2 linked regions of the Myxococcus guangdongensis genome follow. The protein of the gene in region 1 binds, or shares a complex with, the protein of each later gene. Links are inferred from orthologs where the notes say so. Each region holds a gene or a part of one and is shown on either strand. Other genes may lie near its edges.

Region 1 (7,746 bases):
TTGCCCGCCGGAGGCTCCGACACGGACACCCCCACCGAGGCCGTGCCCGCGGGAAGCGTGGTGACGCTCTTGAGCTTCTCGCGCAGGCGCTCGGCCACCACCCGGGCTCCCGAGCGGGGCGTGTGCGGCAGGAAGACGACGAAGCGGCTGTCCGCGAAGGGCACCGCCACGTCGATGTCGCGCACCCCCGCCACCAGGAGGCCCAGCGTCTCCGCCAGGGCGCCCTTGCGCGCGGCGGGCGCCAGGGACGAGGCCCGCTCCTGGAAGCGGTCCAACTCCACCATCAGCAGGGCGATGGGGTAGCGGTAGCGGCGGCTGCGCTTCACCTCCATGAACATCAGCCGCTTGAGGAACTCGAAGTCCGCGGACGTCGCCCCCACGGGGGCCTGCGGCGCGCGCGGCGCCTGGGGCTCCACCGGCACGGGGGTGACGGGCATCGGAGCGGCCCGCGGCGCGCGCCGGGCCTCCTCGCGCTGCAGCAGCAGCGACACGCACGTCAGCACGGTGGCGCGCTTGAGCGGGCCCACCAGGCAGCCATCCGCACCCGACTGCTGGGCGCGCTCGTCGGCGTGTTCTTCATCCGGCGGGTACATGAGCAGCACGGGCGCCGTGAGGCCCTGGGCGCGCGCACCCCGGCACAGCGCCTCGCCATCCAGCGCGCCCATGCCAGAGGCGAGGAGCACGGAGGGCGGACGCTCCCGGGCGGCGCGCAGCGCCTCGTCGACGCTCGCCACCCACGCCACCTCGTGGCCGGCGCCCTCGAGGTACCGGCGCAACACACCCGCCACCGGGGCGGCGGGCTCGGCCAGGAGCACGAAGGCCATCAGACCGACATGACCTCTTTCTCCTTCGCCTGGACGATGGAGTCGACCTGCTTGACGCCGTCGTCGGTCTCCTTCTGGACCTTCTCGGTGATGCGCTTCTGGTCGTCCTCGGTGATCTTCTTGTCCTTCAGCTGCGTCTTGAGGACTTCGTTCGTGTCGCGGCGGATGTTGCGGATGGCGACCTTGTGGTCCTCACCCTTGGTCTTCACCTGCTTGGCGATTTCCTTGCGGCGCTCCTCGGTGAGCGGCGGGAAGGGCAGGCGAATCATCTCCCCGTCATTCATGGGGTTGATGCCGAGGTTGGCCTCGCGCAGGGCCTTCTCGATGTCCTTGAGGACGCTCTTCTCCCACGGCTTGATGATGATGAGCCGGGGCTCCGGGGCGCTGACGCTGGCCACGCCGGACAGGGGCGTGGGCGTGCCGTAGTAGTCCACGCGGACGTTGTCGAGGATGGCGGTGTTGGCGCGCCCGGTGCGCACCTTGGTCAGCTCGCGCTTGAGGTCCTCGAGCGTCTTGGTGATGCGCTCCTTCAGCTCTTTGACGAGGTCGTCGCTCATTTGCGTGTTCTCCTTGAACTCGGAATCGGGATGAGTGCGTGAGGTCAGGCCCAGGCCGTCTCACTGCCGCCCACGACGGTACCAATCTCACCGCCGCCCAGCACCGCGCGGCCGATGTTCCCCGGCACGGTGAGGTCGAAGACGATGATGGGCAGCTTGTTGTCCATGCACAGCGAGATGGCCGTGGAGTCCATCACATTGAGGTTCTGCTTCAACACATCCATGTACGTCAGCGAGCGGTAGCGGCGCGCGGTGGGGTCCTTCTTCGGGTCCGCGTTGTAGATGCCGTCCACCTTGGTCGCCTTGAGGATGACCTGGGCGTTGATTTCCATGGCGCGCAGCGACGCGGCCGTGTCCGTCGTGAAGTACGGGTTGCCCGTGCCCGCGGCGAAAATCACCACGCGGCCCTTCTCCAGGTGGCGCACCGCGCGCCGGCGGATGTAGGGCTCCGCAATCTGCTCCATCTTGATGGCGGACAGCACGCGCGTGTGTAGGCCCTTCTTCTCCAGCGCGTCCTGCATGGCCATGGAGTTGATGCACGTGGCCAGCATGCCCATGTAGTCCGCGCTGGCCCGGTCCATGCCCTCCGTCGCCCCGGCGACGCCGCGGAAGATGTTGCCTCCGCCAATCACCAGGGCCACCTCCACGCCCGCTTGCGCCAGCTCGATGACCTGGTCAGCGATGGCGCTGAGGGTGGGTGGGTGGATGCCGTACTTCCCCTCTCCCATCAGGGCCTCGCCCGAGAGCTTGAGGAGAATGCGCTTGTATCGGAGCGGTTGGGTCGTGTCGGAGGACATGCGCGTCCGCTTCTATCCCCCGGATTGCGGCATATCAACGCCCGAGTCGGACAAGGCGGCCACACCGTCCACGGCCAACGCCCCGAAGGGCCCTGGGAGCCGTCCAGGGGCCCCAAAAGAGAAGGGCCGCGTCCCCCGCTCCCCAAGAGGGAGTCGGAAGGGTCGCGGCCCTCGGGGCCAACCGGGAGGACCTCTCAGGGAGGTCCCCGGAGGGCTCAGCCCTGGCCCAGCGTCTTGGCCACTTCGGCGGCGAGGTCGTCCTTCTTCTTCTCGATGCCCTCACCCACCTCGAAGCGGACGAAGCGGCGCACGGAGACCTTCTCGCCAATCTTCGCGGCGCGCTCGGTGATCATGTCGCCGACCTTCTTCTTGTCGTCCTTCACCCACAGCTGGTCCACGAGGCAGACCTGCGTGTAGTACTTCTCCATCTTCCCGACGAGGATCTTCTCCAGCATCGCCTCGGGCTTGCCCTGCTGCTTGAGCAGCTCGCGCTCGATCTCGCGCTCCTTCTCAAGGTTCTCGGTGGGCACTTCCTCGCGGCGGACGAACTTGGGGGCGGCGGCGGCGATCTGCATGGCCACCTCCTTCACCAGGTCCTGGAAGTCCGGGTTGCGCGCGACGAAGTCGGTCTCACAGTTGACCTCCACCAGCACGCCGATGCGACCGCCGTGCACGTAGGTGCCCACCAGACCTTCGGCGGCGACGCGGCCTTCCTTGCCGGCGGCGCGGGAGATGCCCTTCTTGCGCAGCCACTCCTCGGCCTTCGCGAAGTCGCCGCCGGACTCGGCCAGCGCCTTCTTGCAGTCCATCAGGCCCGCGCCGGTCCGCTCGCGGAGGTCCTTCACCATCTGGGCGGTCACTTCGGCCATGTTCTTCTCCTGCCTCCGCCACCACGTGGGCGCCATGCGCCGGGCGGAGCATTGATGTTCAAGGGGTACGGAGTACGACGGGAAACACGGACGGCCGGGTGACAGGCGTTCTCTTCCGCCACCCGGCCGCCACGAAGACACTGGAGTGAAACGGGGGGATTACTCCGCCGCCGTCTCGCCCGCGGGCGCCTCGCCGCCCTCGGCCGCGGGCTGCTCGGCGACGGCCGGCGCGCCCTTCATCTCGACGAGGGGGCCACGGCGCTCGCCGCCACGGTCACGGTCGCCACCACGGCGGTCGCCGCCGCGGTCATTGCGGCGCGGGCCACGGCGGTCATCACGCTCACGGCGGTCGTCACGGCCCTCGCGCTCCTCCTGCTCGTCGCGGTCCGCCGCGCCGGAGGCACGGTAACGGGCCGCGCCCTCGATGCAGGCCTCGGCGATCTTCGACGTGAAGAGCTTGATGGAGCGGATGGCGTCGTCGTTGCCGGGAATCACGAAGTCGATGCCGTCCGGATCGCAGTTCGTGTCGACCAGGCCAATCACGGGGATGCCCAGACGGGTCGCCTCGTGGATGGCGATGTGCTCCTTCTTCGGGTCGATGATGAAGACGCAGCGGGGCAGCTTGGACATCTCCTTCACGCCGCCAAGGTTCTTCTCGAGCTTCTCGCGCTCGCGCTCCAGCGAGGCGACTTCCTTCTTGGGCAGGCGCTCGAAGGTGCCGTCCTCGGCCATCTTCTCCAGCGTCTTGAGCCGGTCGATGCCCTGCTTGATGGTCTTGAAGTTGGTCAGCGTGCCACCCAGCCAGCGGCTGGTGACGAAGAACTGACCGGCGCGCGCGGCCTCCTCGCGGATGACGTCCTGCGCCTGCTTCTTGGTGCCGACGAAGAGCACCGAGCCGCCGCGGGCCGTGATGTCCGCCACGAAGCGGAAGGCCGAGCGGGCCATCGTCACGGTCTTCTGGAGGTCGATGATGTAGATGCCGTTGCGGGCACCGAAGATGTACGGCTTCATCTTCGGGTTCCAGCGCTTGGTCTGGTGGCCGAAGTGAACACCGGCCTCCAGGAGCTGCCGCATCGTGATGCCGCCGGCGGCGGCCATGGCCTGCTGCTGGTTCTGCGTTTCCTGCGTGTCGATCGACATGTTGTTTCTCCGGTTCGTCCGCCACACCCGAGCGAAGCTCCGGCCGTGACATCCGGGGCAGGGCCACTCCTCGCGGAGGGGACCTCACCCACGGGTGCACCGGCGACCGGCACGGGCGTGTGTGAAGTGGGTACGACTGAGGGTAGATACCCCCACCCCAGACTACGAGGCGGGGGGTCCTTAACAGAACCCTTCCGGGCGGCGCAAGCTTCGCCTCACCGCCCGTGCCGGGAAGCAGGCGCAAAGCCCCCTCCCCCGCCCTCCAGGCGTCCTGTGGCCCCCGGAAACACCACCGGCGCGGTCCGCCGCCCGAACCTCGGGGCGGCGCCGCGCCGGCGCCTGGACATCCCTGGGGAGGCAGGACCGCCTAGACGTTGGCCTCCGCCGCGCCATGGCACTTCTTGTACTTGCGACCGCTGCCGCAGGGGCAGGGATCATTGCGGCCCACGCGGGGGCCCTGCTGGGCCGCCGGAGGACGGGCCGCCTGGGCGACGGAGGCCTCGTCCAGCTTGCCCTCCGCCGTGCCGCGACCCTCCACCGCCTTGCGCTGCTGCTGGGCCAGCTGCCGCTGGATGCGGACGGCCTCTTCCTCGGCGCTGGTGGCCGAGCGCGGCTGCACGCGCATGAGCTGGGAGACGAACTGCGCCTTGATGGACGACAGGGTCTGGATGAAGCCCTGGTAGCCCTCGCGCTTGTACTCCTGCTTCGGGTCCTTCTGGCCATAGCCACGCAGGCCGATGCCCTGGCGCAGGTGGTCCATGCCCAGCAGGTGCTCCTTCCAGAGCCGGTCGATGGTCGCCAGGTAGTTGTACTGGAGGAAGCGCAGGAAGTTCTCGCCGAACTCCTCGTCGCGGGTGCGGAAGACCTTCTCCGCCGCCCGGTAGATGTGGTCCTGGAGCTCGTCGCGGTTGCCCACGTTGTCGAAGCTCATCTCCAGGTCGAACGTCTCCTTCACCGTCCGGGTGAGGGCGTCCAGGTCCCAGCCTTCCGAGCTCTTCGTCGGCGCGTAGGTGTCCACCGTGGAGACGATGACGTCCTCCACCGCATCCAGCACCATCTCCTTGAAGTCCGCCCAGCTCACCATCCGCTCGGAGCGGCTCTTCACCCGCGTCTTCGGGTCCTCGGTGTACTCGACGAGCGGGAGGCCCGCGCCCGCGGCCAGCACCTGACGACGCAGCTTGTAGATGGTGCGCCGCTGCTGGTTCATCACGTCGTCGTACTCGAGCAGGTTCTTGCGGATGTCGAAGTTGTGTCCCTCGACGCGCTTCTGGGCCCCCTCGATGGCGCGGGTGAGCCAGATGTGCTCGATGACCTCGCCCTCCTCCATGCCCAGCCGCTCCATCAGCCCCTGGATGCGCTCGGAGCCGAAGATGCGCATCAGGTCATCCTCGAGGGAGAGGAAGAACCGGCTGCCACCCGGGTCACCCTGACGACCGGCGCGGCCACGCAGCTGGTTGTCCACGCGGCGCGACTCGTGGCGCTCGGTGCCGATGATGAACAGGCCGCCGGCCGCCATCACCTCCTCGCGCTCCTTCTTGGTCTCCGCCTCCAGCTTCACCTGCGTGTCGGCGAGCTTCTGCTCCCACTCGGCCAGGGCCTGCTGGTACGCGGTCTGCGGGTCCGGCTGGGGCGCGGCGCCCTCGACGGGGGCCTGCGGGGCCACGGGCGCAGGGGCCTCCGGCGCGGGGCCCACGGCCGCCTTCGCCAGCACCTCCGCGTTGCCGCCCAGGAGGATGTCCGTGCCGCGGCCGGCCATGTTGGTGGAGATGGTGACGGCGCCCTTGCGGCCCGCCTGCGCGACGATGTCCGCCTCGCGCTGGTGCTGCTTGGCGTTGAGCACGTTGTGGGGGACGCCCCGCTTCTTCAGGAAGCTGGACACCACCTCGCTCTTCGCGATGGAGACCGTGCCCACGAGCACCGGCTGCCCCACCTTGTGCAGCTCTTCGATCTGCGCGGCCACCGCCTCGAACTTCTCGCGCTCCGTCTTGTAGACCACGTCCTGCTGGTCCTTGCGGATGTTGGCGCGGTTGGTGGGGATGACGCGCACGTCCAGGCTGTAGATCTTCGCGAACTCCTCCGCCTCCGTGTCCGCGGTGCCCGTCATGCCGGACAGCTTGGAGTACATGCGGAAGTAGTTCTGGAACGAGACGGTCGCCAGCGTCTGGTTCTCGTTCTCGATCTTCACGCCCTCCTTGGCTTCAATCGCCTGGTGGAGGCCGTCGGACCAGCGGCGGCCCGGCATCTGGCGGCCGGTGAACTCGTCGACGATGACGACCTCGCCGTCCTTCACCACGTAGTCCTTGTCGCGCTTGTAGAGCGTGTGCGCGCGCAGGCCCTGCTCCACGTGGTGGAGCGTCTCGATCTCACCCGGGTCGTACAGGTTGGAGACGTTGAGGCGCTTCTGGAGCTTGTCGATGCCGTCGTCCGTCAGCGACACGGAGCGGTGCTTCTCATCCAGGGTGAAGTCCTGGTCCGGGACGAGGCCGGGGATGACCTGGTCCACCCGGTAGTACTTGTCCGTGCTGTCCTCGGTGGGACCGGAGATGATGAGCGGCGTGCGGGCCTCGTCGATGAGGATGGAGTCCACCTCGTCGACGATGGCGTAGTTCAGCTCGCGCTGGACGTAGTCCTGCAAGCGGAACTTCATGTTGTCGCGCAGGTAGTCGAAGCCGAACTCGTTGTTCTGCCCGTACGTGATGTCCGAGCGGTACGCCTCCTGGCGCTGCTTGTCGGACAGCTCGTGGAGCACGCAGCCGGTCGTCATGCCCATGAACTTGTAGACCCGCCCCATCCACTCCGCGTCGCGGCGGGCGAGGTAGTCGTTCACGGTCACCACGTGCACCCCGCGCCCGGACAGGGCGTTGAGGTAGCTGGGCAGCGTGGCCGTCAGCGTCTTGCCTTCACCGGTGCGCATCTCCGCGATGCACCCCTCGTGGAGGAACATGCCGCCGATGAGCTGCACGTCGTAGTGGCGCTGGCCGATGACCCGGCGCGAGCCCTCGCGGATGAGCGCGAAGGCTTCGAACAGCATGCTGTCGAGCGGCCGTCCGTTCTGGATCTCCTGCTTCAGCCGAGCCGTCTCGGCAGGAAAGTCCTCGTCCTTGAGGGCCCGCATCCGGCTTTCCAGCTCGTTGATGCGGATGACCTTCTCGCGGGCCTTCTTGAGCTCACGCTCATTCTTGGTCCCGATGAGCTTCTTCAGCGTCCATTCGATCATTCGTTGACTCTCTCGCGGCCGGAGAATCCTCGAAGGACGGCGGCGAGTGAAGGGAAATCCCTGGAGATGTAAGGGAGGGCTGGTGGGAAACCACGCGCGCCTCCGTAAACTTCCTCTCGGCCGGTTGCCCAGCGCGCATCGGTTCAGAGTAAAGCGGAACCGAGCCCACGCAATGTCCCCTTCACGAAATCCCCGCCGCCGGCCTGTCCGGGGCGCTTCCGCCAAGCCCCCCGCGCGCCGCCCCGGCCCTCCGCCCTCCAGGAAGCCCTCCCCCCAGAAGGCCCAGGCCGCCCCCGCGCGCCCCACGCCGCCCCCTGCCCCACCGAGGGCGCGGATTCCCTC
Region 2 (5,827 bases), on another replicon or contig:
AGTAAGCCCTCGAGCCAAGGACCTCAAAGACAATGGCCAAGCTCTCCAAGATTGCCCAGGCGAAGCGCAAGCCGAAGTTCGCCGTGCGCCAGTACAACCGCTGCCCGCTCTGCGGCCGCCCGCGCGCGTTCCTGCGCAAGTTCAAGATGTGCCGCATCTGCCTGCGCAACCGTGCGCTGCGCGGTGAGATCACCGGCGTGACCAAGTCGTCCTGGTGAGCCGGTAGAGCAGGGTGCCAAGGGAGCCTGGAAGGGCTCGTTGGCACCCTGGACGCGCTTCGTGAGGAGCGTGTCCGCAAGCAGTTTCAACCCAAGCAGTTGCGCTCGGCGCGAACCCCCGGGATGGGCCCGGCAGGCGCGACGAACGCGAACACGAAGCGCCCGGACAGGGTGCTCGTTTGGAAAAGGTAGCCCATGCCGGTCAATGATCCTGTTGGCGACATGCTGACCCGCCTGCGCAATGCGTCGCGCGCGCGTCACGACAAGGTCGTCATTCCCCACTCGAAGCTCAAGCTCGAGGTCATCAAGGTCCTCAAGGACGAGGGCTACATCGGGGAGTTCGTCGTCCACACCCAGGACGGCTCGCCCCAGAGCGAGATCACCGTTCAGCTCAAGTACGGGCCGGACCGCGCTCCCGCCATCACCGGCATCCGCCGCGTGTCCAAGCCGGGTCTGCGCCGCTACGTCGGCGTGAACGACATCCCGCAGGTGTTGGGAGGCATGGGTATCTCCATCCTCTCCACGTCGCGCGGCATCCTGGTGGACTCCGAGGCCCGCAAGCAGAAGGCGGGCGGCGAGCTGCTCTGCACCGTCTACTAGCCAGCGGCCTGGTGGCCGCGCCTCGCGAGAGTGCGCGCCCCGGGCATACAGGACCGAGGCAACCATGAGTCGGATTGGAAAACTGGCGATCAAGCTCGGCGACAAGACGAAGGCCGTCGTCGCCGGCCAGCAGGTGAATTTCGAGGGCCCCAAGGGCAAGCTGTCCGTGAAGCTGCCCGGCAAGGTCAAGGTGGAGATCAAGGACGGCCAGGTCAGCGTGCTGCGCGCGGATGACTCGCGCGAGGCGCGCAGCCTGCACGGCCTGACGCGCACCATCCTCGCGAACGCCGCGAAGGGCGTGTCCACGGGCTTCGAGAAGAAGCTGGACATCCGCGGCGTCGGTTTCCGCGCCGAGGTGAAGGGCAAGGCCATCCACTTCGCGCTGGGCTACTCCCACCCCGTCGTCTACGAGCTCCCCGAGGGCGTGACGGCGGAAGTGGACAAGACGGCCCGCACCGAGGACAGCCTCCCCACCGTGGGGCTGACGCTGCGTTCGGCGGACAAGGAAGTGCTCGGCGCGACGGCGGTGAACATCCGCTCGCTGCGCCCGCCCGAGCCGTACAAGGGCAAGGGCATCAAGTACTCCGAGGAGCGCATCCGCCGTAAGGAGGGCAAGACCGGAACGACGTAATCGTTCCGTCTGTCCTGAGTGTTCCCAATCCCGCCGGACCCTTGGGGTCTGGCGGCATCATCCGGCGGCGGAAGACCGCATCGCCGCCGGAAGGACAAGGAAGCAGCCATGCCGACGAAGATCGACTCCCGTATCAAGAGGAAGAACCGCATCCGCAAGAAGCTCTCGGGTACCACCGAGCGGCCGCGGCTTACCGTCTACAAGAGCCTCAAGCACATCTACGCGCAGGTGGTGGACGACACCACGGGCAAGACCCTCGCGTACGCCTCGTCGCTGTCCAAGGAGCTGAAGGGCCAGGACGAAGGCGACAAGAAGGCGGACGCGAAGCGGGTGGGTGCCCTCATCGCGCAGCGGTGCAAGGCTGCCAACGTCGAGGCGGTGGTGTTCGACCGCAACGGCTTCCCTTATCACGGGCGTATCGCCGCCGTGGCTGACGCCGCGCGCGAGGCCGGGCTGAAGTTCTAGCTTTCGAAAGGATTTCCAAGTGGCAACTCCGATCAATCCGAACGATCTGGACCTCACCGACCGCGTGGTGAACATCAACCGCGTCGCCAAGGTGGTGAAGGGTGGCCGGCGGTTCTCGTTCGCCGCCCTCGTGGTGGTGGGTGATGGCGCCGGGCACGTGGGCGTCGGCCTGGGCAAGGCCAACGAGGTCCCCGAGGCCATCCGCAAGGGTGGCGAGAACGCGAAGAAGAACCTGTTCCGCGTTCCGCTGATGGGTCACACGATTCCGCACGAGGTGCTCGGGCACTTCGGCGCCGGCTGGGTGCTGCTGAAGCCGGCCAGCGAAGGTACGGGCGTCATCGCGGGTGGCGCGGTGCGCGCGGTGCTGGAGGCGGCGGGCATCCGCAACATCCTGACGAAGAGCCAGGGTTCGCGGAATCCGCACAACGTGCTGAAGGCCACGGTCGCGGGCCTGAAGCTGCTGCGCAGCGCGGCGCAGGTGTCGCGCCTCCGTGGCAAGGACGTCGAGTCGGCGAAGCTCGCCGGGGAACAGAGGGGCTAGTCATGGCGCTCAAGGTGAAGCTGACGAAGAGCTACGCGGGCGCTTCCGAGGACATGCTGGCCACCATCCGTGGCCTGGGTCTGAAGAAGTTCGGTGATGAGCGCCTGCTGAAGGACACGCCCGCCATCCGCGGGATGGTGTTCAAGGTGAAGCACCTGGTCTCCTCGGAGACGGTGTCCGCCGAGGCGCCGGCGCCCAAGCGCCGCAAGCCGCGCAAGATCGCCCTGCGGGACCGCGCGCGCGCTTACCAGGCCAAGGCCTGAGCACGAGAGGACCTAAGACAATGAGCACTCTGCACGGTTTGAAGCGCCCCTCGCGCTCGTGGCACCGCAAGAAGCGCGTGGGCCGCGGTCAGGGTTCCGGCCTGGGCAAGACGGCCGGTCGCGGTGGTAAGGGCCAGAAGGCCCGCACCGGTAACATGCGGTTCGAAGGCTTCGAGGGTGGCCAGAGCCCCCTGCAGCGCCGCCTGCCGAAGTTCGGCTTCAACTCCCCCAATCGCACGGTGTACGCGGTGGTGAACCTGTCGGATGTGGACACCCACTTCGACGCGGGCGCCACGGTGGATGAGGCCTCGCTGAAGAAGGTGGGCCTGGTGAAGGGCCGCTACGACGGCGTGAAGCTGCTGGGTCGGGGCGCGCTGACGAAGAAGGTCACCATCCGGGTGCACAAGGCCTCCGAGACCGCCAAGTCGGCGGTGGAGAAGGCTGGTGGCGCGGTGGACGTCCTTCCGCTGATGGCCCACAAGCCCGAGGCGGCCGCCAAGGCCCACGCTGGCAAGGGCGTCAAGGCCCCTCGGCAGCCGAAGGCCTGAGCATGTCCGACGCGCATCACTTGTCGGTGGTGCGCGTCATTTCGCTTGTGTAGGCTTCTGCGCCCCTTTCCCATCCGTGGAACAGGGGCGTTTTGTCGTCCTGGCAGAACCCTCACGAAGAGGATGGCTACCCCGTGGCTCTCAATGCCTTCGCCAACGTCTTCCGCATCGCGGAGCTGCGCAGCCGGCTCGCGTACACGCTAGCCCTGCTGGCCGTCTACCGCATCGGCATCTTCATCAACACACCCGGCGTGGACCGGGCCGCGATGAACGCCTTCATGGACGCCCAGAAGCAATCGGGCGGGCTGGTCTCGCTGTTCAACCTCTTCTCCGGCGGCGCGCTGGAGCAGATGTCCATCTTCGGATTGGGCATCATGCCCTACGTCAGCGCCTCCATCATCATGCAGCTCCTGGCGGTGGTCATCCCCAGCCTCGAGCGCCTGCAGAAGGAGGGGGCGGCGGGCCGGCAGAAGATCAACCAGTACACGCGCTACGGCACCATCGTCCTCTCCGTCATCCAGGGCATCGGTATCTCCCGCTGGCTGGCGTCCTTGGGGCGCTCGGACGCGGGGCAGAGCGGCTTCAACCAGGTGGTCGTGCCGGACGACAGCGTCTGGTTCACCTTCATGACGGTGGTCAGCCTGACGGCGGGCACGGCCTTCATCATGTGGCTGGGTGAGCGCATCACCGAGCGCGGCATCGGCAACGGCATCTCGCTCATCATCTTCGCGGGCATCGTGGCGGGTGTGCTCCCCGGCGCCAGCACGCTGCTGGACCTGACGCGGCAGGAGGTCATCGCGGTGGCCGAGGTCCTGGCGCTGCTGGTGTTCATGCTCCTCATCATCGCGGTGGTGGTCTACGTGGAGCGCGGCATGCGCCGCATCCCCATCCAGTACGCCAAGCGCATGGCGGGACGGCGGATGTTCGCGGGCCAGGCCACGTACTTCCCGATGAAGGTCAACACGGCCGGCGTCATCCCGCCCATCTTCGCGGGCGCGGTGCTGTCGTTTCCCGCGACGCTGGGCACGTGGTTCCCGTTCCTCCAGGATGTGCAGCGCGCCATCGAAGGCAACCTGTGGATCTACAACGGGCTCTTCGTGCTGATGGTCATCTTCTTCGCCTACTTCTACACGGCGTTGACCTTCCGTCCGGATGACGTGGCGGACAACATCAAGAAGCAGGGCGGCTACATCCCGGGCATCCGCCCGGGCCGGCAGACGGCGGAGTTCATCGAGCGGGTGCTGAACCGGCTCACGTTCGGCGGCGCCATCTACCTGGCGGTCATCTGCGTGATTCCGTCGGTCATCAGCGGTCTGCTCAACGTGCGCTTCACGTTCGGCGGCACGGCGCTGCTGATCGTCGTGGGCGTGGCCCTGGACACGGTGCAGCAGATCGAGGGTCACCTCATCAGCCGCAACTACGAGGGCTTCGCGGGTCCGCGCGGTCCCCGCATCCGCGGCCGGGTGCGCGTGGCGGCCTGAGTCACGGCGACAACGTCACGGGCGCCTCTCCTCGTCGTGGGGAGGGGCGCCTCGTCGTTCCGGGGCGCAGTCATTTTCGAGGTATTCGGTGGTGCACATGGGGGGCGCGTGAAAGTTTCGTGGCCGACGACTTCCGTGCCTTCCTTGGGAGCTGAGAGGAGCACATGAACCTGATCCTGTTGGGACCGCCGAACGCGGGGAAGGGTACGCAGGCGAAGAAGCTCTTCGCCGACTTCCACATCCCGCAGATCTCCACCGGTGACATCCTCCGCAAGGCTGTGGCGGAGGGGACGGAGCTGGGGAAGGTCGCGGGGCCGCTGATGGCGGCGGGCCAGTACGTGCCGGACGAGGTCGTGATTGGAATCGTCGAGGAGCGCCTGAAGGAGGCGGATGTCGCTCAGGGCTTTGTCCTGGACGGCTTCCCTCGCACGCCAGGCCAGGCGGACGCGCTAGACAGGATGCTGGAGCGGCTGGGCAGGAAGCTCGACGCGGTGGTCTCGCTCGAGGTTCCGCACGAGACGCTGGTGAAGCGCGGCTCGGGCCGGCGCGTGTGTCCGAAGGACGGCAGCGTCTACCACGTGGAGACGAGCCCCTCGAAGCGCACGGGCTTCTGCGACAAGTGCGGCGAGGGCCTGGTGCAGCGGCCGGACGATATGCCGGAGGTCATCGAGAAGCGCCTGCAGAAGTACGACGCGGAGACGCGTCCCCTGAAGGCCTTCTACGAGAAGAAGGGCGTGCTCAAGAGCGTGGACGGCGTGGGCTCCCCGGAGGGCATCTACGAGGAGATCAAGGCCGCCGCGGGTCGGAACAAGGCTTGAGGGCCGGACGGGCTGGCGAGCGGAGCTCGAGGGCTTGCGGTGCCTCGAGTCGCTGGCCACCCGTGTCCCGTGCAGGTGAGGACGGCGCGGGAATCCGATGAGCCAGGTGGAGATCAAATCCCGGGAGGAGATCGCGCTCATGCGCGAGGCCGGCCGCATCGTGGCCGACATCCTGGACGCGCTCGAGCAGGCCGTGGCGCCGGGCATCACCACCTGGGAGCTGGATGCGCTCGCGGAGAAGATGACCGCGGAGCGGGGCGCC

The links.
Region 2: the proteins of secA (region 1) and secY are in contact, whole or in part, in a crystal structure (PDB 3DIN), measured with the Thermotoga maritima proteins. The link is inferred for Myxococcus guangdongensis from one-to-one orthologs. Residues at the interface, in WP_004082002.1 of Thermotoga maritima: Glu261, Ala262, Arg263, Lys300, Ala301, Arg302, Thr303, Ile304, Ile305, Leu323, Tyr324, Asp325, Pro326, Val329, Ser330, Tyr333, Ile336, Lys340, Phe345, Val349, Glu363, Phe364, Tyr374, Ser375, Gly376, Gly377, Glu393, Ile395, Thr482, Ser483; in WP_004081795.1 of Thermotoga maritima: Glu108, Gly109, Glu110, Glu111, Ala236, Glu237, Arg238, Arg239, Ile240, Thr241, Ile242, Gln243, Tyr244, Ala245, Arg246, Arg247, Val248, Thr249, Gly250, Arg251, Arg252, Val253, Tyr254, Gly256, Ala257, Ser258, Thr259, Tyr260, Leu261, Pro262.

Annotation. Positions count from the first base shown.
Region 1 is NZ_JAJVKW010000001.1:783,971-791,716, forward strand. What follows is about bases 4,355-7,746. They hold secA (preprotein translocase subunit SecA), read right to left. Parts: upstream 7,405-7,746; coding sequence 4,555-7,404; downstream 4,355-4,554. Outside these bases: LXT21_RS03195 (diguanylate cyclase), read right to left, coding at 1-824; frr (ribosome recycling factor), read right to left, coding at 824-1,381; pyrH (UMP kinase), read right to left, coding at 1,426-2,178; tsf (translation elongation factor Ts), read right to left, coding at 2,394-3,047; rpsB (30S ribosomal protein S2), read right to left, coding at 3,207-4,187. UniProt on the Escherichia coli protein: Required for protein export, interacts with the SecYEG preprotein conducting channel.
Region 2 is NZ_JAJVKW010000004.1:301,706-307,532, forward strand. The notes cover bases 2,682-5,573. They hold secY (preprotein translocase subunit SecY), read left to right. Parts: upstream 2,682-3,400; coding sequence 3,401-4,747; downstream 4,748-5,573. Other genes in these bases: rpmD (50S ribosomal protein L30), read left to right, coding at 2,682-2,718; rplO (50S ribosomal protein L15), read left to right, coding at 2,739-3,266; LXT21_RS14685 (adenylate kinase), read left to right, coding at 4,912-5,565. In the rest of the region: rplE (50S ribosomal protein L5), read left to right, coding at 1-5; LXT21_RS14645 (type Z 30S ribosomal protein S14), read left to right, coding at 33-218; rpsH (30S ribosomal protein S8), read left to right, coding at 414-818; rplF (50S ribosomal protein L6), read left to right, coding at 883-1,449; rplR (50S ribosomal protein L18), read left to right, coding at 1,558-1,914; rpsE (30S ribosomal protein S5), read left to right, coding at 1,934-2,455; more of rpmD, read left to right, coding at 2,458-2,681; map (type I methionyl aminopeptidase), read left to right, coding at 5,663-5,827. UniProt on the Escherichia coli protein: The central subunit of the protein translocation channel SecYEG. Consists of two halves formed by TMs 1-5 and 6-10.